One region of the Vibrio sp. STUT-A11 genome, then DNA from elsewhere that is predicted to be linked to it. Evidence: predicted binding sites of a transcription regulator. Region 1 holds the regulator's gene; each other region holds the start of a gene.
What was found. Region 1 encodes PurR, which represses purine synthesis genes. Its sites were predicted from a motif close to TNANGNAAACGTTTNCNTNA; they were not measured.

Region 2: a site for PurR is predicted at 1,804-1,823, ahead of glpX (class II fructose-bisphosphatase). Genes of this name have one in related genera too.
Region 3: a site for PurR is predicted at 2,939-2,958, ahead of OO774_RS14845 (uracil-xanthine permease family protein). Genes of this name have one in related genera too.
Region 4: a site for PurR is predicted at 2,479-2,498, ahead of purM (phosphoribosylformylglycinamidine cyclo-ligase). Genes of this name have one in related genera too.

Annotation. Positions count from the first base shown of each region.
Region 1 covers NZ_AP026763.1:2,248,600-2,254,461, reverse strand. The annotation lists gene OO774_RS10585 (alpha/beta hydrolase) at 1-366, shown strand, start outside; gene OO774_RS10580 (DUF2007 domain-containing protein) at 567-890, opposite strand; gene OO774_RS10575 (TVP38/TMEM64 family protein) at 890-1,582, opposite strand; gene OO774_RS10570 (TfoX/Sxy family DNA transformation protein) at 1,765-2,355, opposite strand; cyclic di-GMP riboswitch class I at 2,472-2,560, opposite strand; gene purR (HTH-type transcriptional repressor PurR) at 2,826-3,830, opposite strand; gene torD (molecular chaperone TorD) at 4,262-4,909, opposite strand; gene torR (two-component system response regulator TorR) at 5,174-5,862, shown strand, end outside.
Region 2 covers NZ_AP026763.1:3,064,346-3,070,207, reverse strand. The annotation lists gene OO774_RS14340 (metalloregulator ArsR/SmtB family transcription factor) at 1-447, opposite strand, end outside; gene glpX (class II fructose-bisphosphatase) at 739-1,746, opposite strand; gene zapB (cell division protein ZapB) at 2,093-2,335, shown strand; gene rraA (ribonuclease E activity regulator RraA) at 2,532-3,071, opposite strand; gene OO774_RS14320 (1,4-dihydroxy-2-naphthoate polyprenyltransferase) at 3,148-4,065, opposite strand; gene hslU (HslU--HslV peptidase ATPase subunit) at 4,428-5,759, opposite strand; gene hslV (ATP-dependent protease subunit HslV) at 5,783-5,862, opposite strand, start outside.
Region 3 covers NZ_AP026763.1:3,180,901-3,186,762, forward strand. The annotation lists gene trmH (tRNA (guanosine(18)-2'-O)-methyltransferase TrmH) at 1-501, shown strand, start outside; gene recG (ATP-dependent DNA helicase RecG) at 827-2,908, shown strand; gene OO774_RS14845 (uracil-xanthine permease family protein) at 3,121-4,509, shown strand; gene envZ (two-component system sensor histidine kinase EnvZ) at 4,753-5,862, opposite strand, start outside.
Region 4 covers NZ_AP026763.1:822,562-828,423, reverse strand. The annotation lists gene OO774_RS03875 (uracil-xanthine permease family protein) at 409-1,662, shown strand; gene upp (uracil phosphoribosyltransferase) at 1,756-2,382, opposite strand; gene purM (phosphoribosylformylglycinamidine cyclo-ligase) at 2,563-3,603, shown strand; gene purN (phosphoribosylglycinamide formyltransferase) at 3,778-4,425, shown strand; gene OO774_RS03855 (class II glutamine amidotransferase) at 4,508-5,353, opposite strand; gene lpcA (D-sedoheptulose 7-phosphate isomerase) at 5,411-5,862, opposite strand, start outside.

The sequences.
Region 1 (5,862 bases):
TGGCTGTACAAGTTGTTCGCGTATATTGTGATGCCACAGCGTAATCAACGCGAGTCTCGGCACCTGTTTATAAGAGAAGCTAAAAAGCTCTGTCAAAAAGAGTTTAAGCGTTGGTTTATTTTGGCGGCGGATGTGAACCCGTTAATGAAGTACTTTAAAGACAGAGAATTAGCGATTCCAACCCTCTACTTGATGGGGGACAGAGATTACATGTTCATCCAACCGGTGAAAGAGATGGTTGCGGCACATAAACTGAGTGTGCTTCGCGAGATCCCCAACTGCGGCCACGTTTGTAATGTAGAACGTCCAGAGGATTTTAATCAGTACTCGATTGAGTTCATCAAGCAACAAACGTTAGTTGCGTAATCTATAAGGTCCTAGGTTTTAGGCCCTAGGGGAGCTCTAGCTCTCTTGCTGTATTCAGTTTTCCGTAAGCGAAGCGCACCGTATTCCAAAACAACAAATACCAACGTTCAATAAAAACACCGAAGTCCCCGCGAGCAATCCTAGGACCTAGGACCTAGGATCTAGGACCTATCGCCTTAACTACCCATCCCCTTAACTACCTATCCCCTTTCATCTATCTGATAGCCACACTGCCAGCACGCGCCAAATTGGCCTTCATTGAGTTCCGAACATTTAGGGCATGTCCAATCTTGATAGGTGTTTGGCTGTGTCTGTTTTTGATAGGCTTCAATAATAGCCAAGGCTCTCATCTTCTGTTCTGGATTCAATAACCAAACGTAAGGGTCGGTATCGTCGCCGAATGGTAACTCTCCTTTCAATCCGAAAATGCCTTCTCCTCGTACTTCACAAAAAATTTGCTCTGTTTTCAGCAACTCACAAACGATATGCGCTTCTGCCGGGTTTTTCGCAATAAATATCTTCATCAAGAGTTTCCATTTGGCTGCACTTGAGTGGGTCTGAATTTATTCATCAGCCATTTAGCAATGATAGGAAAAAGCCCAAGCAACGCAAATGAAGCTAACACGCTCGGTGAAACGATATCAGAGAGGCTTTCAATCGTTGCCAGTTGAGTACCTGCATTGAGATAAACAGCGGTGCCTGGAAGCATACCTATTTGGCTGGTCAAATAAAATCGGCCAACAGACATCGGGGTTAATCCCATCAATAGGTTGATTAGAAAGAAAGGAAATACAGGGATCAATCGTAATGAGAGTAGGTAAGATGCCCCGTCTTTTTTGACGCCTTGGTTAATCGCGTTGAGCTTTGAACCAAATTTTGTTTGTACCCAATCTCGTAATAAGTAACGACTACTCAGAAAAGCTAACGTTGCCCCGATCGTACTGGCAAATGAGACGAGAAGTAAGCTAGTCCAAAAGCCGAATAGAGCAGCGGCTAACAGAGTGACGACCGCTGCACCGGGAATAGAAAACGCGGTGATCGCGACATAAGCGACGAAATAGAGCGTAACAGCAAAGACAAACCGTTGATCGATATAGGCGTTAAGTGCGTCTTGCTGGGCTTTAGCGTTCTCTAAAGTGAGGTACTGGCTAAAGTTAACGGCTAATAAAATTATCGTTAACAGCAGTATTAACCCAAAAACCAGTTTTTTATTCATTGTCGTACTCCAGAAGAACAGCCTTGCTCTAAAACGTTAACAGGTACCAGTAGTTAAATATGGTACTCATAACAATCATTTGATATACAAAATAACAGACAGTTTGAGGCTGGAAAAAATTTCAAAAAAAACCGCAGTCGAAACTGCGGTTTTTATACATCGAAAAGGTTTATCTCTTTCGGCTAAGAGAGCGCACTTTTTAGCTCTTCCCTTCGAGATTGGGGAACAACGCTCCAATGAGTGCCGTTAATCGCCCCTTCTAAAGCCCATAGCAACTCAATGCTTACTTTTGCGGAGTGCGTATCACGTATCGCTTTGTAAGCGCCTAATGCGCCAGTTTCCTCAAGTTGTTCTACTGATTTAATACCAGCTTTCTTAAGCATTCGTTCTGTCGCTAGTCGTAAATTGGGTAGATCTTTCAACCTGTCAGGTTTACTACTGGCTTGCTGCTTTTTTTCTAAATTGGCTTGTTCTAACGACTTCTTCGCTACTTCTATCAAGCGTTCACTGGATTCCCATAAGTCGTCGGAAATCGCATAGTACTTAGTAACGACCGGGAAACCACGTTTCTTGTAAACGTACGGTTTTAGTCCTTGCTTCTCGAAGTTAGATGAAGTTTGTTGGTCTGCTCGTATATGAAGTTGATCATTCACAACCAGTGCAAACATCGTTTCATCAGCGAAAAGTCCGAAGCCACCAAACATTGAGCGCGACTTGATCGTACCAAGTGCCTCAAATAGCTTCATAGAATCTTTGAGTATCGGTTTATCCATGATGTGTTATCTCGGTGTAATTAATATTACGCCACCAAAAGTCAGGTCCGAGAGAGTAGCAAATACATGCAAGCACAATGTCATTAAAGGGTAAACTCATTATATGCATATTTGCCATCGGTAACCCCGCTACCTTCCATTTATCGAATGGTTAAGGCCGGAAGCTTTGCGTCCCACCCTTTCGGATGGTTTGCCCTGTGCGTGACAGGTAGAGAATACTTTTTATCTTGAATTAACATCACATTTCAGAGATCAAATTGTGATATTGCTTCAATAAAACGACCATGTTTTATGGGTTTAGTTTCGTATTTGAGATTGAAGGCTGAGCACAAGTTTGAGGCGATGTGAGGTGGATCGTGTTTAAAAAAAACAGTAACTTATAAAGCGTTTGCTGACTAAAGTGAACAAAAGGGTGATAAAGTTATTTTTCCGGACAAAAAATAAGCGCTCAGGTGAGCGCTTACTGGTCATTAATTGAGTTTTTTCACTGTATTTCGAACGACCAACTCTGGCTGCATTTCAAAAATGCGTTTTTCGTGTTCTTTGTCTTTAATACGTTCAAGCAGAATCTCGAAGGCATTTTTACCGACACGACGCTTTGGTTGGTGGATCGTTGTTAGCGGTGGCGAAAAGTATTCTGCCAACTCGATATTGTCGTAACCGATGACGGATACCTCGTCAGGAATCTTAATGCCATTCTGTTGTAGACGGCTCATGAGACCCAACGCCATGGTGTCATTGAAACAGAATACGGCTGTTGGGCGTTTTGCCATTGCGGTAATTTTGTCTGCGACCAAAACAGCGGTATCACATTCAAAGTTACCTTCAAAAAACCAGTCTTCGTTTACCGGTAGGTTTGCTTCTGCCATTGCTCGACGGAATCCAGCAATCCGCTCTTGGCATGCGAGTTTTTCAAAGTGACCACTTAAACAAGCAATATCGGTATGACCGTTATCAATCAGATACTTAGTCGCGATGTAACCGCCTTCCTCTGAGTTATCCATGATTTTGTCTGCTTGCGAGCTTTCTGGACCCCAATCCATGACTACTTTTGGAATATCAGCGTGACGGTCAAGCATTTGCTTCAGCTCTTCTGTCAGGTCGGAACACATCACCAGTATGCCATCGACACGCTTTTCGGCGAGCATGCGAATGTAATCTCGTTGCTTTTCATAAATACCACCAGTGTTACACAAGATAAGTGTGTAGCCTTGGCGGTAGCAGTAACTTTCTACACCATCGATAACTTCAGAGAAGAATAGGTTGGTAGATTGCGTTACCAACATACCGATAGTTCGCGTTGAGTTACATTTTAAGCTACGAGCAACCGCACTTGGTGCATAGTTAAGCTCATCAACCGCTTTCATTACTTTTTCTTGCGTTGCTTCTGCAACAAAGCGCGTTTTGTTGATAACGTGCGAAACAGTGGTGGTAGAAACGCCGGCTAATCGAGCAACGTCTTTTATAGTGGCCATAAATGGTGTCCTGTATCGAGCTACTAATATACCGTGGAAGATAAACCTAGTGCTGAGTGTTTGTGTAAACTTAGCGCAACATTAACAATGGCGCTGAGTCTGTTTAGCAGTGGTTACTCCGAAGTCGGTAGAGGGTAAGTAGCAACAGCGGTCGATAATGCTCATTTTCTTCAACCGAGTGAAGAAAGGTCATCAACCTATTAAGAAAACACAAAAACCGCTTTATTTCAGCGGTTTACATAAAATCATATTTAATCGTTTGCGTTCACATTTTAGCCCTATGCGAGCAGGCTGGCAATAATTTCAGCAATGGTTTTGTGTCTCTGAAGTCACATTTTGATTGCTAGAAAGCGAGCGCTTGGAACAATTTTAATAGTTAACGAATAAAAAATAGGGAACCTAATAGCCAGGCTCCCTAAAACAGGCGGCAATTATTCACCAAGAAGGTAAGCGCTGTCCAGTTTACAAAATGCAATTAATAGTTGCGCGACGCTGGCGTAGAAGCCAAAGTCATCCAATTGCTGACACTTTTGCGAGAATTGTGGTAACCAAGACATGAGTTGACCTTCGATAAATGCATTTTGTTTAACGAAGGCTGCTTCCATATGTTTTTCTTGTTCAAACTCATTAGAGCGGATGATCATGTTACCCAAGAAGTCCAGTTCTACCGCTAAGTGGTCGGCTGGTTCTTTTAGATTGTCGTCAACTTGGACACCATACTCAGCCATCAACTTTTCCATCTCTTCTGCTGGCTTGTCATTGAGCAAACCAGATTCGCCAATGTACATAGAAGCGTAGGGAAGCGCACCGTACTTTTCGGTTTTTAAGAACAGCTCACAAAAGTCCGCAGCAAGCTCTAGCTGAGCATCTGCGCGGTCTTGTAGGCGGTTCAGTGCGTCTACAAGGTTATCTATCGAGGGCTTGAGAGATTCATTTTCACCTAAGCCCGCCAAAAAGCTACGAATTTCGACACTATGGTAAGTCTCCAATTCTTTGTCTGTTAGTTCTTTGGCGAATAAGCTAGAAAACCACCAGTAAATTTCGGCACGTTTTTCATTAAAAGCTTTCACTTCTTGCATTTTAGGCTCCTGAATGATGCTCTATTTCTGGCACCACAAAATCAAATTCAGATATCCTTTAAGTGTAATCAATTAAAATGAACAGCAGTAACTATAACTATGATGTTTTATAGAGAAATATGTCCATTTGTTAACAGGGCTTGGTAAGCTTGTTTTGAATCAACAAAATCACTAAATCTTGCTTTTTAGTCCGCCTATGACTAGAAATGTTAATAGTTATGAATAGAATACATCTCGAATGATCAATGACAGAAAGTGGTGTAAATGAGCTATCACGTATTAGTCGTAGAAGATGATGTTGTAACGCGTAGTAAGCTAGCGGGTTATTTTCAAAATGAAGGTTATATAGTCAGTGAAGCAGAGAGTGGCACGCAAATGCGTGAGGTACTGCAAGCTGGCGATGTTGATCTTATCATGCTGGATATTAATTTGCCGGGTGAAGACGGCCTGATGCTTACGCGCGAATTACGCAGCCAATCGGATATTGGTATCATATTAGTTACAGGACGCACGGATAGCATCGACAAAATTGTTGGCCTGGAAATGGGGGCTGACGATTACGTCACCAAGCCTTTTGAACTTCGTGAGTTATTAGTTCGCGTTAAAAACTTGCTGTGGCGTATTTCGACCGCACGCAATGGGACAAGCAAGACAAACGAAACCAACGAGCAACATATTGTTCGTTTTGGCGAGTGGACGTTTGATATTCAACGTCGAGCGTTGAGCCGCAATGGTGAGCCAGTAAAACTAACCAAAGCCGAATACGAGCTTTTGGTGGCGTTGTCGTCTTATCCGAATCAAGTGCTGAGTCGTGAGCGTATTTTGAATATGATCAGTCATCGTGTGGATGCGCCCAATGACCGTACCATAGATGTATTAATTAGGCGTATGCGTGCCAAGATGGAGTTTGATCCCAAGAACCCACAAATTTTTGTCACGGTTCATGGCGAAGG
Region 2 (5,862 bases), 820 kb from region 1:
GATGAAACCGTGCTCGTCTTGATCGAGTTCGGCCATATAACCTTCTTGCTCTCTTAATGAGACGAGTGTTTTCAATTTGCTTTCTAGCGTGTCACATGGTTCAAGATGCTGGCGATAGTTTTGTAACGTGAGTTTTTCGCGCTCAGAGGTCACTTTCTCGAGACCGTCTTTACCAAAGATGTGTTCAACGGCTTCAATGAATTGTACGGTGAGTTCACCATGGCGGTCAGCAAACTGCTCATGGCCTTTCTGGGTGAGAGCCCAATGTCGGGTCGGGCGACCAACTTTGACTTTTACATCGTAAATAGACAGGATGCCATCGTCTTCCAAGCCTTGCAGATGCTGGCGTGCACCCATGGTTGTCATGCCAAGCTCAGAAGAGAGTTGTTTTGCTGTGACAGAGCCGTCACGCTTAACGATTTGTAATATCCTATCTACGGTTTTCATATTCCCACCATTTATGTGTCAGTAGATATTATGCGCGATAGGTTTTATAAAGAAAAGTGTTGACTTAGGGAGGGGAGGTTCGAGGGACTAGGATCCTAGGTCCTAGAGGGAGTTTCTGACTACGGATTAATGTTCAACCACCCAAACCTGATGTCAAGCATTTCTGTATTCTGTATTCCGTAATCCAAAACAGCAAACACCGGAGCTTACGTTTATCACTGAACTTACCGCAGACATACCTAGGACCTATTAACCTAGGACCTATTAACCTAGGTCCTAGGATCTTTATGACTAAAGAATAATATCGCGCACTTCTTGATCCTTACGTTCTAAGTAGTGGATCGACTTGATGCGACGAATGGTGCGGCAGCGACCACGAATAAGTAGCGTTTCGGTTGTTGCGATATTGCCTTGGCGCGTAATGCCTTCTAGCAGATCACCTTTGGTGATGCCTGTCGCGGAGAACACAACGTTATCGCTGCATGCCATGTCTTCCATTTTCAACACGACGTTTGCTTTCACGCCCATCTCTTCACAACGTTTTAGCTCTGCAGCGCCGTAGATGCGGTTTTCTTCGGTATTGCCTTTCACCTCATGACGAGGAAGCAGGCGGCCATGCATGTCACCGTCTAGCGCACGAATCACCGCTGCAGAAACAACGCCCTCAGGTGCGCCACCGATGCAGTACATCACGTCCACTTCGCTGTCTGGCATACAAGTCAGGATTGAAGCTGCCACGTCACCATCTGGCACAGCAAATACGCGTACGCCCATTGCCTGCATTTCTGCAATCACGTTGTCGTGACGAGGTTTAGCCAGCGTGATCACAACTAAAGTGTCTAGAGTTTTGTTTAGTGCATTGGCGATGTTCTCTAGGTTTTCTTTTAGAGGCTTCTCTAAATCGATAACGCCTTTTGCTCCAGGGCCAACCACCAGTTTTTCCATGTACATGTCAGGCGCTTTAAGGAAGCTGCCTTTTTCACCAGCGGCGAGAACCGCTAAAGCATTGGATTGACCCATGGCCGTCATGCGTGTGCCTTCGATAGGATCGACTGCAATATCGACTTCATCGCCACCAATACCCACTTGCTCACCGATGTACAGCATTGGTGCATCATCGATTTCACCTTCGCCAATAACAATTTCACCGCTGATTTCTGTTTTGTTCAGTAGTGTGCGCATAACCTCAACGGCTGCACCGTCCGCTGCGTTTTTATCGCCGCGACCAAGCCATTTATAACCAGCCAGTGCTGCACCTTCAGTAACACGGGAAAATGCCATTGCTAAATCACGTTTCATGATGTCTCCAAGTAAGCAAGAGGGAAGAAGAATTTGCGCGGCGATTTTACCATAACGAGTGTTAAACGTTTGCGTTTTTGCCGAGCTTTTACTTTGGTTAAGTTGAATTTGATCAATACTGAGTGAGTTTTTCGCGTGGCGAGAGGCAAATATCTTGCTCAAAAATGCGTCGGTGATCAGAAAAGTCAGCATTTAGTGAGATTGCGCCGGTTTTTTAACCGAATGATGCAAAATATCGAATATAGTGAGTGTTTCTCGTCGCAACGCTGAGTAGAATAACCTTATATAGGTAAGGTGCGCGCTTGTCGCATGCATCATCCCAACGGAACAACATAGGTAGGCCAAGATGTCTTTTGAAGTACTCGCACAACTAGAATCTAAAATTCAAACTGCAGTTGACACAATCACTCTTCTTCAAATGGAAGTTGAAGAGCTGAAAGAAGATAAAGTAAAACTAGAAGCACAAGCAAACGAGCTTCGCACGCAACGCGAAGAGCTTGAGCAAAAAGCTGAGCAAGCACAGCAAGAGCACGCGCAGTGGCAAGAGCGCATTCGTGCACTACTTGGCAAAATGGAAGAAGTGGAGTAATCCAGGGAAATAAGGACCTAGGTTCTAGAATCCTAGGTCCTAGATAGAGCTTGTTTGGATTACAGAGTAAAAAGTCAACTTTTCAGTGCTCTGTAATCCGTATTCAAAAACAGTAAAACTAAACTTAGCGTTTATCCACTTCACTAACCGCAAACACACCTAGGACCTAGCCCCCTAGGATCTAGGACCTTAGAACCTAATCCCTAGGATCTAGTACCTCTAAAACTTCTTCTTCCGTCTCATCCAGTTCAAGGTCGATATTGAGCGGTTCTGGAGACAGAATGATGCCAGTGCTGTCCGCGTAAATGTAGTCTTCTGGTAGAAAGCTAACACCGCCAAAGTTCACTGGGATATCGAATTCTCCAATGCCCTGGCTAGATGCGCCGACAGGAATAGAAGCCAGAGCCTGAATACCCAGATTCATATCTTCCAGTTCATCAACTTCACGAACGCAGCCGTATACGACAATGCCTTCCCACTCATTTTCTTCTGCAATGGTGGCAATTTCTGCGTCGACAAGAGCTTTGCGTAAGGAACCACCGCCGTCAATTAGCAGTACGCGACCTAAGCCATCTTGCTCTAACGTTTCACGGATCAGAGAATTGTCTTCAAAACACTTGATGGTGGTGATTTGTCCGGCAAAGGAAGCGCGACCGCCAAAATTACTGAACATTGGTTCAACCACATCTACCTGCTCGAGGTAAATATCACAGAGTGCCGAGGTATTGTATTCCATAGCGTACCTTTCTAAACAGAAACTGGTTGTCTTTGAGTATATCTGGGCATTAAGTCAATGCAATGACAATCCTTTTTTAACTTACCAGAGTTTGAGCTACCACAATTGTTGCAAATAAAACGTTGGTGACCAGTGAGCATTTAACGATGACTGGCATCATAGGTGCGATCTGTGCGGGCTTTTCGGTTTCCCAAACGGCTTTGCCATGGTGAGCGACAAAGTAAATGCTTAATAAGAATGGCAAACTGATCCAAACCGGTTTGTCCTGAATAAGCAAGTAAACAGCGAAAGCGAGAATAGCGCCACCCAATAAGATGAAATGGTATTGCTTGGCCTTCTGTTGGCCTAAGCGCACCGCGACAGTTCGTTTTCCACACTCTCGATCGTTTTCAATATCACGCATGTTATTGATGTTCAGTACTGCAACAGCAAGTAAGCCACAACCTAAAGCGGGTAAGAAGAGCGTGGTATCGACATGTCCGGTATGCAGGAAATAAGTACCGGATACGCCAAGCAAACCAAAAAACAGAAACACAGAAATATCGCCTAATCCAACATAACCGTAGGGTTTACTGCCCATGGTGTAGGCAATGGCAGCGAGGATGGCAAGAATACCTAATCCGATGAAGGTGAGAATGCTTTCCAAAGAGCTCAAAGAGTAAAACACTAAGATCAGACCGGAAATAATAGTAAGCACGATGTTGAAGACGATTGCTTGCTTCATTTGCTCTTTAGTTACTGCACCCGACTGTAAAGCGCGCAGTGGACCAAGGCGTGCTTCATTATCGGTGCCTTTTACTGCGTCGCCATAATCGTTGGCCAGATTGGAAAGGATCTGTAACAGAGTCGCGGTGATAAACGCCATCAGGGAAATAGGCATTGAGAATTGCCCCGCTGCATACGCGAGCACACTACCGGTAAGAATAGAGACTAATGCCAGTGGTAATGTCTTAGGACGAGCGGCGTCGAGCCAGATCTGTAAAGATTGTTTCATGGATATTTCGTGCTAGTAACCGATTTGTCCAGTATAAGCATAAAGAAGCAGATGCGCTATTGACCTGAAACAAGTCAAAGAGAGTTGGGGAAATAAGAAGTTCTAGGTAGTTAGGTGAGTTAGCTGAAAGTTCGGCGTATCTCTTTGGCGTTTGCGTTTGTTTTCTTGGAATACGGGACGCTTCGCTTACGGAATACCGAAATGCTTGACATTGGACTGGGTGGTTAATAAATAATCCGTAATCCGTAATCCGTAATCCGTAATCCGTAATCCGTAATCCGTAATCCGTAATCCGTAATCCTTAATCCGTAATCCAAGAAGGTCCTAGACCCTAGCCACCTAGGATCCTAGAACCTATGTTATTACAGAATAAAGCGGCTTAGATCTTCATCTTCAATCGTATCGCCCAAGCGCGCTTGCACGTAGGCTGCATCAATCACAAACTTAGCGCCAGATTGCTCGGCAGCATCGTAAGAGATTTCGTCCATCAGACGTTCCATCACGGTATGCAGACGACGAGCACCGATGTTTTCTGTGCTTTCGTTTACTGTCCACGCGGCTTCGGCAATTTGCGTAATACCGTCTTCAGTAAACTCAATGTCGACATCTTCTGTCTTCATCAACGCGATGTATTGCTCAGTCAATGAGGCTTTTGGTTCCGTCAGAATACGTTTGAAGTCGTTGCTGCTTAGTGCTTCAAGTTCAACACGGATTGGCAGACGGCCCTGTAGCTCTGGGATAAGATCAGAAGGCTTCGCGACCTGGAATGCACCAGAAGCCACAAACAAGATGTGATCTGTTTTCACCATGCCATGTTTGGTTGAAACAGTACTGCCTTCAATCAGAGGTAGCAGGTCACGCTGAACACCTTCACGTGAAACGTCAGGGCCAGAGCTCTCACCACGTTTACAGATTTTATCGATCTCATCAATAAAGACGATACCGTTGTTTTCAACATTGTAAATCGCCGCTTCTTTTAGTTCTTCCTGATTCACAAGCTTCGCTGCTTCTTCCTCGGCAAGGGCTTTCATCGCGTCTTTAATTTTTAGCTTGCGCTTCTTCTTGGTATCGCCCGCCAGGTTCTGGAACATACCTTGCAGCTGGTTGGTCATCTCTTCCATACCAGGAGGTGCCATGATTTCCACACCCATTTGTGGCGCAGCGACATCGATTTCAATCTCTTTATCGTCTAGCTGACCTTCACGTAGTTTTTTGCGGAAGATTTGACGAGTATGAGAGGAATCTTCGCTCTGTTCTGCTTGTCCCCAGCTATCTCGAGCTGGTGGCAATAGTGCATCCAGAACACGCTCTTCTGCTTGCTCTTCAGCGCGGAATTTCACTTTTTCCATCTCTTGTTGATGAGTGAGCTTCACGGCAACATCGGTAAGATCACGGATGATAGTTTCCACTTCTTTACCAACGTAACCCACTTCGGTGAATTTGGTCGCTTCTACTTTAATGAACGGCGCATTGGCTAGCTTAGCCAGGCGACGAGCGATTTCAGTTTTACCAACACCGGTTGGACCGATCATCAGGATGTTTTTTGGTGTCACTTCGACACGCAGGCTTTCTTCAAGTTGCATACGACGCCAGCGGTTACGAAGCGCAATCGCAACCGAACGTTTTGCTTTGTCTTGACCAATAATATGGCGGTTCAGTTCATGAACGATTTCGCGAGGGGTCATTTCAGACATATTCTTTCCTTACTTCGTTACGATTACTCAGCTGGTACTGCCAGTTCTGCCGTTGATTCTAGCTCTTCTACTGTGTGATTGTGGTTGGTGAAAACACAAATGT
Region 3 (5,862 bases), 930 kb from region 1:
ACCTCTGCTGGCGCCCGTAACTGGGTAGAAGTGGACACTCACGACTCTATCACCAGCGCCGTAACAGAATTAAAAGCACAAGGCATGCAGGTGCTGGTGACTAACCTGTCAGAGACAGCGGTCGACTTCCGTGAAATCGACTACACCAAACCAACGGCGATCATTCTAGGCAGTGAGAAAGTTGGCGCTTCGGAACAAGCGAAACAGCTCGCAGATCAAGACATCATCGTCCCAATGATTGGCATGGTGCAGTCGCTCAATGTCTCTGTCGCAAGTGCGGTGATATTGTATGAAGCCCAGCGACAGCGTGAAGCCGCCGGTATGTACGAGCGTGACGAAAGCGTTCTGCCGAGAGAGACGATTAACCGAATTCTGTTCGAACGTGGTCACCCGGTTCTGGCTAAAGTTGCGAAACGTAAAGGTCTCGCTTATCCGCCACTCGACGATGAGGGTCAAATCATCGCCGATGAGGCATGGTGGAAAGAGATGCAAAAGAAGTAAAAAAGATCCTAGGTTCTAGGATCCTAGGTCCTAGAAAGCGTTGCAGGGAGCACGGTGAAAAATTCAAAATCAGGTATCTGTTGCCTTGGAATACGGAACGCTTCGCTTACGGAATACAGAGAGGTAAATGTGTGCACAATCTGTATTCCGTAATCTGTAATCCAAAACAACAAGCACGAACATCTAATGGAGCACCAACGTCTCAACAAACTCCCCTAGAACCTAGGACCTTTCTTTTACCTAGGACCTCCAAAAACTTTTCCTGTACAAAAACACAGCTCCGTGGTTAACATATTGCAATGTTAACCATTTTTTTGAGCCTTCTATGTCTGCCCAACTGCTATCAGCTGTTCCATTAACTTCCCTTTCTGGGGTTGGCGCGAAAGTCGCAGAAAAACTAGCCAAAGTTGGCTTGCATTCGGTTCAGGATTTACTGTTTCACCTGCCACTTCGTTACGAAGATCGTACCCGTATTTATCCTATTGCTAAGCTCCATGCAGGGCTGTGGGCCGCAGTACAAGGCAAGGTGATGGCCGTGGATACCATTTTCGGTAAACGCAAAATGCTCACGGTAAAAATCAGTGATGGTAACGGCACTATTACGCTGCGTTTTTTCAATTTTACCGCCGCCATGAAGAACAACTTTTCTCAAGGTAAGTTAGTACACGCTTACGGGGAAATAAAACGTGGTGGAATGGGTTTAGAAATCGTCCACCCAGATTACAAGTTCTACATCAGCGAACAAAAGCCAGATGTAGAACAAAGCCTGACGCCCGTTTATCCCACTACAGATGGCCTAAGACAAATCACCCTGCGTAACCTGAGCGAACAGGCATTAGCGTTATTGGATAAAGCCGCCGTACAAGAGTTACTGCCAGCGGGTTTATACGATCACCAAATCACCATGTCTCAGGCGCTGCACACCATTCACCGACCGCCCCCAACGATCAACTTAGATGAATTTGATGAAGGTAAGCATCCGGCACAAATTCGTCTGATCATGGAAGAACTGCTGGCTCAGAACTTATCTATGCTGGCGGTGCGCAGTAAAGGACAGCAAGATATTGCTTTGCCACTTGCTCCTTGTGAAAAACTGAAGAACCAACTGCTGGCACAACTGCCGTTCTCACCAACCAACGCTCAGACACGAGTCGTAAAAGAGATTGAAGCCGATCTGGAGAAGCCTCACCCGATGATGCGCCTTGTTCAGGGCGATGTCGGCTCAGGGAAAACCCTCGTCGCGGCACTTGCTGCGGTTCGCGCTATCGAGCACGGTTATCAGGTCGCACTAATGGCACCGACTGAGCTTCTGGCCGAACAGCATGCCATCAACTTTGCCAACTGGCTTGAATCAATGGGAATCCAAGTGGGCTGGCTGGCGGGTAAATTAAAGGGGAAAGCCAAAGAAGCCGAGCTTGCACGCATTGCCAGTGGTGAGGCGCAAATGGTAGTGGGTACTCACGCGCTCTTCCAGGAACATGTTGAATTCAATCATCTGGCACTGGTGATTATTGATGAACAGCACCGCTTTGGCGTCCACCAGCGCTTAGAGTTACGTGAGAAAGGGGCCAAGCAAGGCGCTTACCCACATCAGCTCATCATGACCGCTACCCCTATCCCGCGCACCCTGGCGATGACCGCTTACGCCGATTTAGAAACCTCAGTAATTGACGAATTACCGCCGGGCCGAACTCCGATTCAAACCGTCGCGATTCCCGATACCAAGCGCGACGACATCGTAGAACGAGTTCGCCATGCCTGTCTCAACGAAGGTAAGCAAGCCTACTGGGTGTGTACACTGATTGATGAGTCTGAGGTATTGGAGGCACAAGCTGCCGCTGATACTGCTGAAGAACTGCAACGCAAGCTACCTGATGTAAAAATTGGTTTGGTTCATGGCCGTATGAAGCCAGCGGAAAAACAAGCGGTGATGCAGGATTTTAAAGACAACAAACTGCACCTACTTGTCGCAACAACCGTGATAGAAGTTGGTGTTGACGTACCCAACTCAAGCCTGATGATCATCGAAAACCCGGAGAGACTCGGTTTAGCTCAGCTCCACCAGCTAAGAGGCCGTGTTGGACGAGGCTCAGTCGCTAGTCATTGTGTTCTGCTCTATCATTCACCGCTATCAAAAACCGCACAAAAGCGCCTCGGCGTTCTGCGTGAAAGCAACGACGGCTTTGTCATTGCGCAGAAAGATTTGGAGATCCGTGGCCCTGGTGAGTTATTAGGTACCAAGCAAACCGGTCTGGCAGATTTTAAAATTGCGGACTTGGTTCGTGATCAGCGCTTAATACCCGAAGTTCAACGCATAGCGCGCCATATCCACGACAATTACCCTACTAATGCCACGGCGATTATCGACCGTTGGTTAGGTGAACGGGATATTTACTCCAAAGCTTAAAATTGTCCGATTAACTGATTATCAACGCCTCATGGCAATCGTTTGCTTTTTAAATAAATCACTCTATAATCGCGCACAAAATTAGGGTATTTACCCAAACCAATCTGAGTTGACACTGATTAACAGCAATCACAGATCAAAACGTCACCTCCTCCCAGTACTCCCATTCAGCGAGCGCTGGGTAATCAATATTGCGACAAGCGAGACAAACCATGACAACTTCAAACCGATCTTCGGAACTGGTCTATCAATTAAATGATCGCCCACCACTACCACAAACGATTTTCGCCGCCATTCAGCACCTTTTAGCGATGTTCGTTGCGGTTATCACCCCTTCGTTGATCATTTGCCAATCCTTAGGCGTACCAGCCGATCAGACAAACACCATTATCAGCATGTCTCTGTTTGCTTCTGGTGTGTCGTCATTTATTCAGATTCGTACTTTTGGTCCGATAGGCTCTGGCTTATTGTCAGTACAAGGCACCAGCTTTAACTTTTTAGGTCCAATCATTGGTGCTGGCTTGTCATTGAAAGCCGGCGGTGCTGACATTAGCACAATGATGGCCGCCATATTCGGCACGATTCTGGTCGCTTCCTTCGCGGAAATTCTGCTGTCTCGAGTGCTTGAGCACGCTCGCCGCATCATCACTCCGCTGGTTTCAGGTATTGTGGTGACTCTGATTGGTCTGACATTGATTCAAGTTGGATTAGTCTCAATGGGTGGTGGCTATGCTGCGATGGGTGATGGCACGTTCGGTAGTCTGGATAAGTTAGCGCTGGCTGGCACGGTACTGGGCCTAATCGTTATTCTGAACCGCTCAAATAACCCTTACATTCGCGTTGCTTCGATTGTCATTGCAATACTGGTTGGCTATATCATGGCCTACTTTATGGGCATGGTGGACACATCACAGCTAAGTGAGACCAACCTGGTTGCGCTGCCAATCCCAATGCAATACGGCTTGGCGTTTGACTGGTCGTTGTTTATTCCACTGGTACTAATCTTCTTCATTACTGCGCTGGAAGCGATCGGCGATATTACCGCAACGTCAGAAGTATCCGGCGAGCCAGTTAAAGGCCCGGTTTATATGCAGCGCATCAAAGGTGGCGTGCTGGCGGACGGTTTAAACTCAGCTATCGCAGCGGTCTTTAACAGCTTCCCGAACTCGACGTTCAGCCAAAACAACGGCATCATCATGCTGACAGGCGTCGCAAGCCGTTACGTGGGTTATTTCATCTCCGCTATGCTGGTTTTACTTGGTTTATTCCCTGGTGTTGCGAGCTTTGTGCAGTTGATTCCAGAGCCTGTACTTGGCGGCGCAACCATCGTGATGTTTGGTACGATTGCCGCGGCAGGTGTGCGTATTATCTCTCGTGTTGATCTCGACCGCCGTGCGATTCTGATCATGGCGTTGTCTTTTTCGATGGGCCTTGGTATTGCTCAGAAGCCAGAAATTCTGCAATTCATGCCGGAATTTATTAAGAGCATCTTCTCGACGGGTGTTGCTGCTGGCGGTATCACTGCCATCATCCTAAACCTGCTATTGCCAGAGAAACTGGAAGACGAAGAACCAGAAGTTCAAGAGGTCAAAGAATCCTAGACTGATCAATAGGATGAGAAAAGCCCGATCTCACAACTGAGGCTTAGTGCCGTTCGTTTAACCGCGAACGGCATATTACACTCTCCCGTCTTTCTGAACAGCGACGAAGGAGCATGATTCAGAATCTTCTATCCGATCACTATATCGCCAAAATGATTCCTGTACCTGTTCTGCACGCTGATAGTAGATTCCTAGTCTCGCTACGGCTCGCAGGAATGACCAGCAATTTACTACGATATGGTATTACTTGGTCGGGAAGCTGATTTGTGCGATTAAGCCACCTTCACTACGATTGCGCATCACAACCGAGCCTGAATGCTGGCTGACAATGCGCTTGACGATCGCCAGACCAAGCCCGGTCCCTTCACTGCCTCGTGCCGTATCTCCACGCGTAAACGGTTCAAACAACTTACCGACCTGATCCGGTTCAATACCGGGGCCATTGTCTTCCACTGTGACCCAAACCAGTTGGTTATCTGCGGTCATACCCGTCGATACTTTGACCCAGCCATTGCCATAGCGAACCGCGTTGACCACTAGGTTCGTCACAGCACGTTTTATCGCAATCGAATTGCCCAAAGCAGGTTTGATGGACGCTTCAATCCGTGTCTCAATTTCCTGTTCTTCACTGCCTTCTGCGCCCGCAACATCACAGACAATGTCGTTCAGGTATACGGCCTCAAACGTCTGGTTGTTCACTGGCTTGAGGTAGTCCATAAATTGGCTGATGATTTCATTGCACTCTTCCGTATCGCTGATGATGCCTTCCGCTAGATAGCTTTCTTCAGGTGACATCATTTCTGTCGCCAGACGAATTCGAGTTAGAGGTGTACGTAAATCGTGGCTGATCCCCGCCATCAACAAGGCGCGATCTTCTTCCAGCTCCTGAATACCTTTCGACATCTGATTAAAAGCACGGGTCACCGCGCGAATTTCTAACGCGCCTTTCTCTGGTATCGGTGGCGGTATCTCACCTCGTCCAACCCCCTTGGCGGCTCTTTCTAACGCCAGTAACGGTCGGTTTTGAAAACGAATAAATAACCAGCCACCAGCGATAATCAGCAATGCCATAATCAGGCTGTTACGAAATAGCGGCGCAAAATCCTCTTCTTGCAGCTCTGAGAGCGGGATACGAATAAGCGAGTTGGGCAGCTTGTCGATGTGCATCCACAAGATGTAGCTCTCCTCGCCCAACATCAAACGCACTTCAGTCGGGGAGTCCAGTTCTTGAGTCATTTCTTCCGACATCAATTCAATCGACATCGCATGATTAAACTCGTCCGCTCTTTCACTATCAATACTGTGAACCGTTACACCCAGCCTTTCTAATAACTGACGCCTTATTGGTGCCTC
Region 4 (5,862 bases), 1.4 Mb from region 1:
AAACCTTGAGCAAGGCAACTCATGGGTAAATAGCTTGGAATTTGACCAACTTACGTCATTTGCGGCACAGTGTTTAGAACGGATAAACAAGTGGGCCTTTTTTGTTATCAATCCATCTGCGTATCCAAAAAGTGAATTCCCCAGAGCTCGAGATAAAGGAAAATACCCGTTTCCAACATGACACCTTGCGCTATGCGCGACACGTTATTACATCCTTTACTTTGCGCCTCATCTAACAAAACATGAACTTTGGTCCACAAAACAGGCACTTTTGTAAGAAAATCGCTCTAAAGGCCTATTTTATCCACTTAAAATCATCGAAAAGTTTGATCTGACCATTGTCGCAAACGTTTGCTGAGTGGTACTATTCGCCGGATTTGTCTGCATATCTTTAAATAGGAAATGATTATGAAAAATGCGTTACAAGGCGCTCAGATGCTCTTTGTCGCTTTTGGTGCTTTGGTACTCGTGCCTCTTCTGACTGGCCTTGATCCAAACGTAGCACTCTTCGGCGCTGGTGTTGGTACCCTCCTCTTCCAATTAATCACTAAACGTTCTGTCCCAATTTTCCTTGCTTCTTCTTTTGCGTTTATTGCTCCTATTATGTTCGGTATCCAAACATGGGGTATCGGTGCAACTATGGGTGGCTTAATGGCAGCAGGTATGGTTTATATTGCCCTGGGCGCGGCGATTAAAGTTCGTGGCGTAGGCTTTATTCATAAGATTCTGCCACCAGTGGTTGTTGGCCCAGTGATTATGGTTATCGGCCTGGGCTTGGCTCCAACCGCTGTGAATATGGCGATTGGTAAAACAGGTGACGGTGCTGCTCAATTGGTCAATGGTGATGCAGCGGTCATGATCTCTGCCGTTTCACTATTAACAACTATTGCACTGAGCGTGTTTGCGAAAGGCTTCTTGAAGCTAGTACCAATTGTTGGTGGTATCTTAGCGGGTTACTCTGTCTCTCTTGCCTACGGAGTGGTTGATTTTACCCCTGTTGCTCAAGCAGCTTGGCTGGCGATGCCAAACTTCACTACGCCTGAATTCAACATCAATGCCATCCTATTTATGATCCCAGTGGCTATCGCACCCGCAGTGGAACACGTTGGTGATATGCTGGCTATTTCAAATGTGACAGGCAAAGATTACCTTAAAAAACCTGGTCTGCACCGCACAATCGCGGGTGACGGGGTAGCAACTATGGCTGCTGCTATGGTCGGCGCGCCACCAAATACAACCTACAGTGAAGTCACTGGCGCAGTCATGCTAACCAAGGCATTCAACCCAAAAATCATGACATGGGCAGCCGTGACTGCAATTGTTCTGGCTTTAGTTGGAAAGTTAGGCGCTATCCTGCAAACCATCCCTGTACCGGTAATGGGTGGCATCATGATCCTACTGTTTGGTTCTATTGCTACCGTGGGCCTGAACACGCTGATCAAAAACCACGTTGATCTACACAAATCTCGTAACCTGGTTATCGTTGCTGTTACGCTAGTATTTGGTATTGGTGGCATGGCTTTCGGCATTGGTGAATTCAGCCTACAAGGCGTTAGCTTGTGCGGTATCGTGGCAATCATTCTTAACCTGGTTCTTCCTCATGACTTGGGTGAAAACCATGTAGTTGATAACGCTCAGATCGAAGAAGACAAAGCGAACTAAATCGTAAGTTCAATTCGACACGTACAAAAAAGGCTTGGTAATAACCAAGCCTTTGTTTTTTGTTCAGAACTGAATCTGCGTTTTGTTTTACGCTTATTTAGTACCGAAAATCTTGTCACCCGCATCACCTAGACCAGGAACGATGTAACCTTTGTCGTTTAGTTTCTCGTCGATCGCCGCAGTGTATAGCTCAACATCTGGGTGTGCTTTTTCTAGCGCTTCGATACCTTCAGGCGCTGCTACCAGAACAAGTACTTTAATCTGGTTACAACCTTTCTCTTTCAGAAGGTCAATAGTCGCGATCATAGAACCGCCAGTTGCTAGCATTGGGTCAACAACCAGTGCGATACGCTCATCAATGTTAGAAGCAAGCTTGTTAAAGTATGGTACTGGCTCAAGCGTTTCTTCATCACGGTAGATACCTACCACACTGATACGTGCACTTGGCATATGCTCAAGAACACCATCCATCATGCCCAGACCAGCACGCAGGATTGGCACAACGGTTACTTTCTTACCTTTAATCTGGTCAACTTCTACTGGACCATTCCAACCATCGATAGTAACTTTCTCTGTTTCAAAGTCTGCTGTCGCTTCGTAAGTAAGTAGGCTACCGACTTCAGTCGCTAACTCACGAAAACGTTTTGTGCTGATGTCACCTTCTCTCATTAGACCAATTTTATGTTTTACTAGAGGGTGTTTTACTTCAACAACTTTCATGTCCATCTCCGGCTATAATAGGCAATATTTAAACAAACCTTCAGATTATACATGATTTCCACGGGGAAAGCAGGATATATCACTGAAGAAAAAAACTCGCGCAAACGTTTGCTATCTGTATTTAAGCACTGGTAGAATAGCGCCGTTTTCATATCCAACTTAAATACCGAGGACTTCCCTGTGAGTGGTAATAACTCTTCTCTTAGCTATAAAGACGCTGGTGTTGATATTGATGCAGGCAACGCGCTTGTAGATCGTATTAAAGGTGCGGTAAAACGTACTCGTCGCCCTGAAGTGATGGGTGGTATCGGTGGTTTTGGCGCTTTATGCGAATTGCCGACAAAATACAAACAACCTGTATTGGTTTCTGGTACTGACGGCGTAGGTACAAAACTTCGCCTGGCACTGGATATGAACAAGCACGACACTATCGGTGTTGACCTGGTTGCAATGTGTGTAAACGACCTGATCGTACAAGGCGCTGAACCATTGTTCTTCCTTGATTACTACGCAACAGGCAAGCTAGATGTCGATACCGCAGCAGACGTTGTTTCTGGAATCGCAGATGGCTGTTTGCAAGCGGGTTGTGCCCTAATCGGTGGCGAAACTGCTGAAATGCCAGGCATGTACGAAGGTGAAGACTACGACGTAGCTGGCTTCTGTGTAGGCGTTGTAGAAAAAGAAGAAGTGATCGACGGTACAAAAGTAGCGGCGGGTGATGCTCTTATCGCAGTAGGCTCAAGCGGCCCCCACTCAAACGGTTACTCTCTGGTTCGTAAGATCCTTGAAGTATCTGGCGCAGACAAAAACGAAATGCTAGAAGGTCGTACTATCGGTGAGCACCTTCTGGAACCAACTAAGATTTACATCAAATCAGCACTTAAAATGATTGAGAAGCACGACATTCATGCTATTTCTCACATCACTGGTGGTGGTTTCTGGGAAAACATCCCGCGCGTTCTTCCTGAAGGCACTAAAGCAGTGATCGACGGTAACAGCTGGGAATGGCCAGTGATTTTCCAATGGCTACAAGAGAAAGGTAACGTAGAAACACACGAAATGTACCGTACATTCAACTGTGGTGTTGGTCTAATCGTTGCCCTGCCTAAAGATCAAGCGGAAGCAGCGGTTGCACTTCTGCAACAAGAAGGCGAAAACGCATGGGTGATTGGTGAAATCGCTCAAGCAGAAGCAAATGAAGAACAAGTTGAAATTAACTAACTTGCGATTCTTGCTCAAAAAGTAAAAAGAATGAGGACGCTATGTCCTCATTTTGCTATCTGGAACTCGAAAACCATTTAAATAGTAGGTGATACCAAGCTAGCAATAAGAGAATCATTCTTGCTGACATTGGTATAATTTAAAAACCTACAGTAGTAAGGCAGTCTCAACATCATGAAAAATATAGTGGTCCTCATTTCTGGTAGTGGCAGTAACCTACAAGCGATACTGGAAGCGTGTGAAGCGAATATGCCTGACGCACAAGTCGCTGCCGTTTTCTCAAATAAAGCGGACGCTTACGGATTAGAGCGCGCGAAACAATTTAATGTTGCAGGCCATTTTATCGACCCAAAGGCATTTGAGTCACGTGACGCATTTGATGCAGAATTGATGAATCAAATCGACCAATATCAACCAGATGCAGTGGTATTGGCTGGTTACATGCGTATCCTCAGCAGCGAATTTGTTCAACATTACATGGGTAAGATGATCAACATTCACCCTTCGCTACTGCCAAAGTACCCAGGCTTACACACTCACCAACGTGCGATTGACGCTCAAGATAAAGAGCACGGCACCAGTGTGCACTTCGTAACAGAAGAGCTAGACGGTGGTCCGGTTGTTCTGCAAGCAAAAGTACCGGTATTTGAAGATGATGATGCGAGCACCCTTGCCGCTCGTGTTCAAACCCAAGAGCACAAAATCTACCCGATTGTCACCAAATGGCTTGTTGAAGACAGATTAAAGATGCAAGACGGCAAAGCGTGGTTAGACGGCAAAGAGCTTGGCGCTCACGGCTATGCTGCCGCTGAGGAAGAGTAGCACTCTTCGGGTAAACTCAAAACCAAATCAAAAAGGCAGCCTTATCACACTGGCTGCCTTTTTAATTGCTGGAAAGTGTTAGTTACTCAAGAGGTTCCGTCGGTGCCTGGCTGGCGACTTTCTTTGGCGCGAATGCAACGTCTTTCAGCGCTGCTGCATTATCATCAACCAACTCACCTAAATGAAACAGACCATACTCACCTGGCTTCATTCTCTGCCATGCCTCATTACCGGTAAGCGGTTGAGTCGCAATAACAGAAACAACGTCATTTGGTGTTGTTTCTTCCTGGAAGTTAATTTCAACATCTTCATCCAGTAGTGCCGCTTTACCAAAAGGCGCTCGTCGCGTAATCCAATACAGGTGATTGGTGCAATACGTCATGACAAACTCACCGTCACTCAGCAGCATGTTAAATACGCCCTTTTCTTTCAGTTGATCACAACATTTTGCGACGTAGACAAAAACCGATGCCATATCCTCCGGAGGCTCTGGGTATCTATCTTCCATCTGTTTCAATAACCAACAAAACGCCAGTTCACTATCCGTTTGACCTACCGGGCGGTGTCGCCCCGTATGCAGGTCCTGGTAGCCTGTTAGCTGACCATTGTGAGCAAATGTCCAGTACTTACCCCACAACTCACGTGTAAATGGGTGCGTATTTTCTAAATTGACCCCGCCACGATTAGCCTGTCGAATATGGCTGACAACAGCGCGGCTTTTGATCGGGTAGTTCTGAACCAGTTCTGCTATTTTTGAATCGCAGCTTGGCTTCGGATCTTTAAACGTCCGAAATCCTTTACCTTCATAGAAAGTGATTCCCCAACCATCACGGTGCGGACCAGTTCGACCTCCGCGCTGCATCAGGCCGGTAAAACTGAAACAAATATCCGTTGGAACATTGGCGCTCATGCCGAGCAATTCACACATGGTTTAAAGAACTCCTTACCTAAAATGCCAACCTTAAAACCGGAACGGCCGCCTTAATTATTCCATCTCTTTTTCGATCAACTGAATAACAATGTGAATAATTTTAATATGGACTTCCTGGATACGATCAGCGTAGCCAAAATGAGGCACACGAATCTCAACGTCTGCCAGACCTGCAATTTTACCACCGTCTTTACCTGTCAGTGCAATGGTCTTAATGCCTTTTGCTTTCGCGGCTTCAATGGCTTTAAGAATGTTACCTGAGTTACCCGATGTCGATAAACCAAACAGTACATCGCCTTTACGGCCTACTGCTTCAACATAACGAGAGAAAACAAAATCGTAACCAAAATCGTTACTCACACAAGAAAGGTGGCTTGGGTCAGAAATTGCAATGCCTGCATAACCCGGTCGATTATCACGGTAACGACCCGTCAATTCTTCAGCGAAATGCATTGCATCACAGTGTGAACCACCGTTACCGCATGAAAGCACCTTGCCCTCTTGCT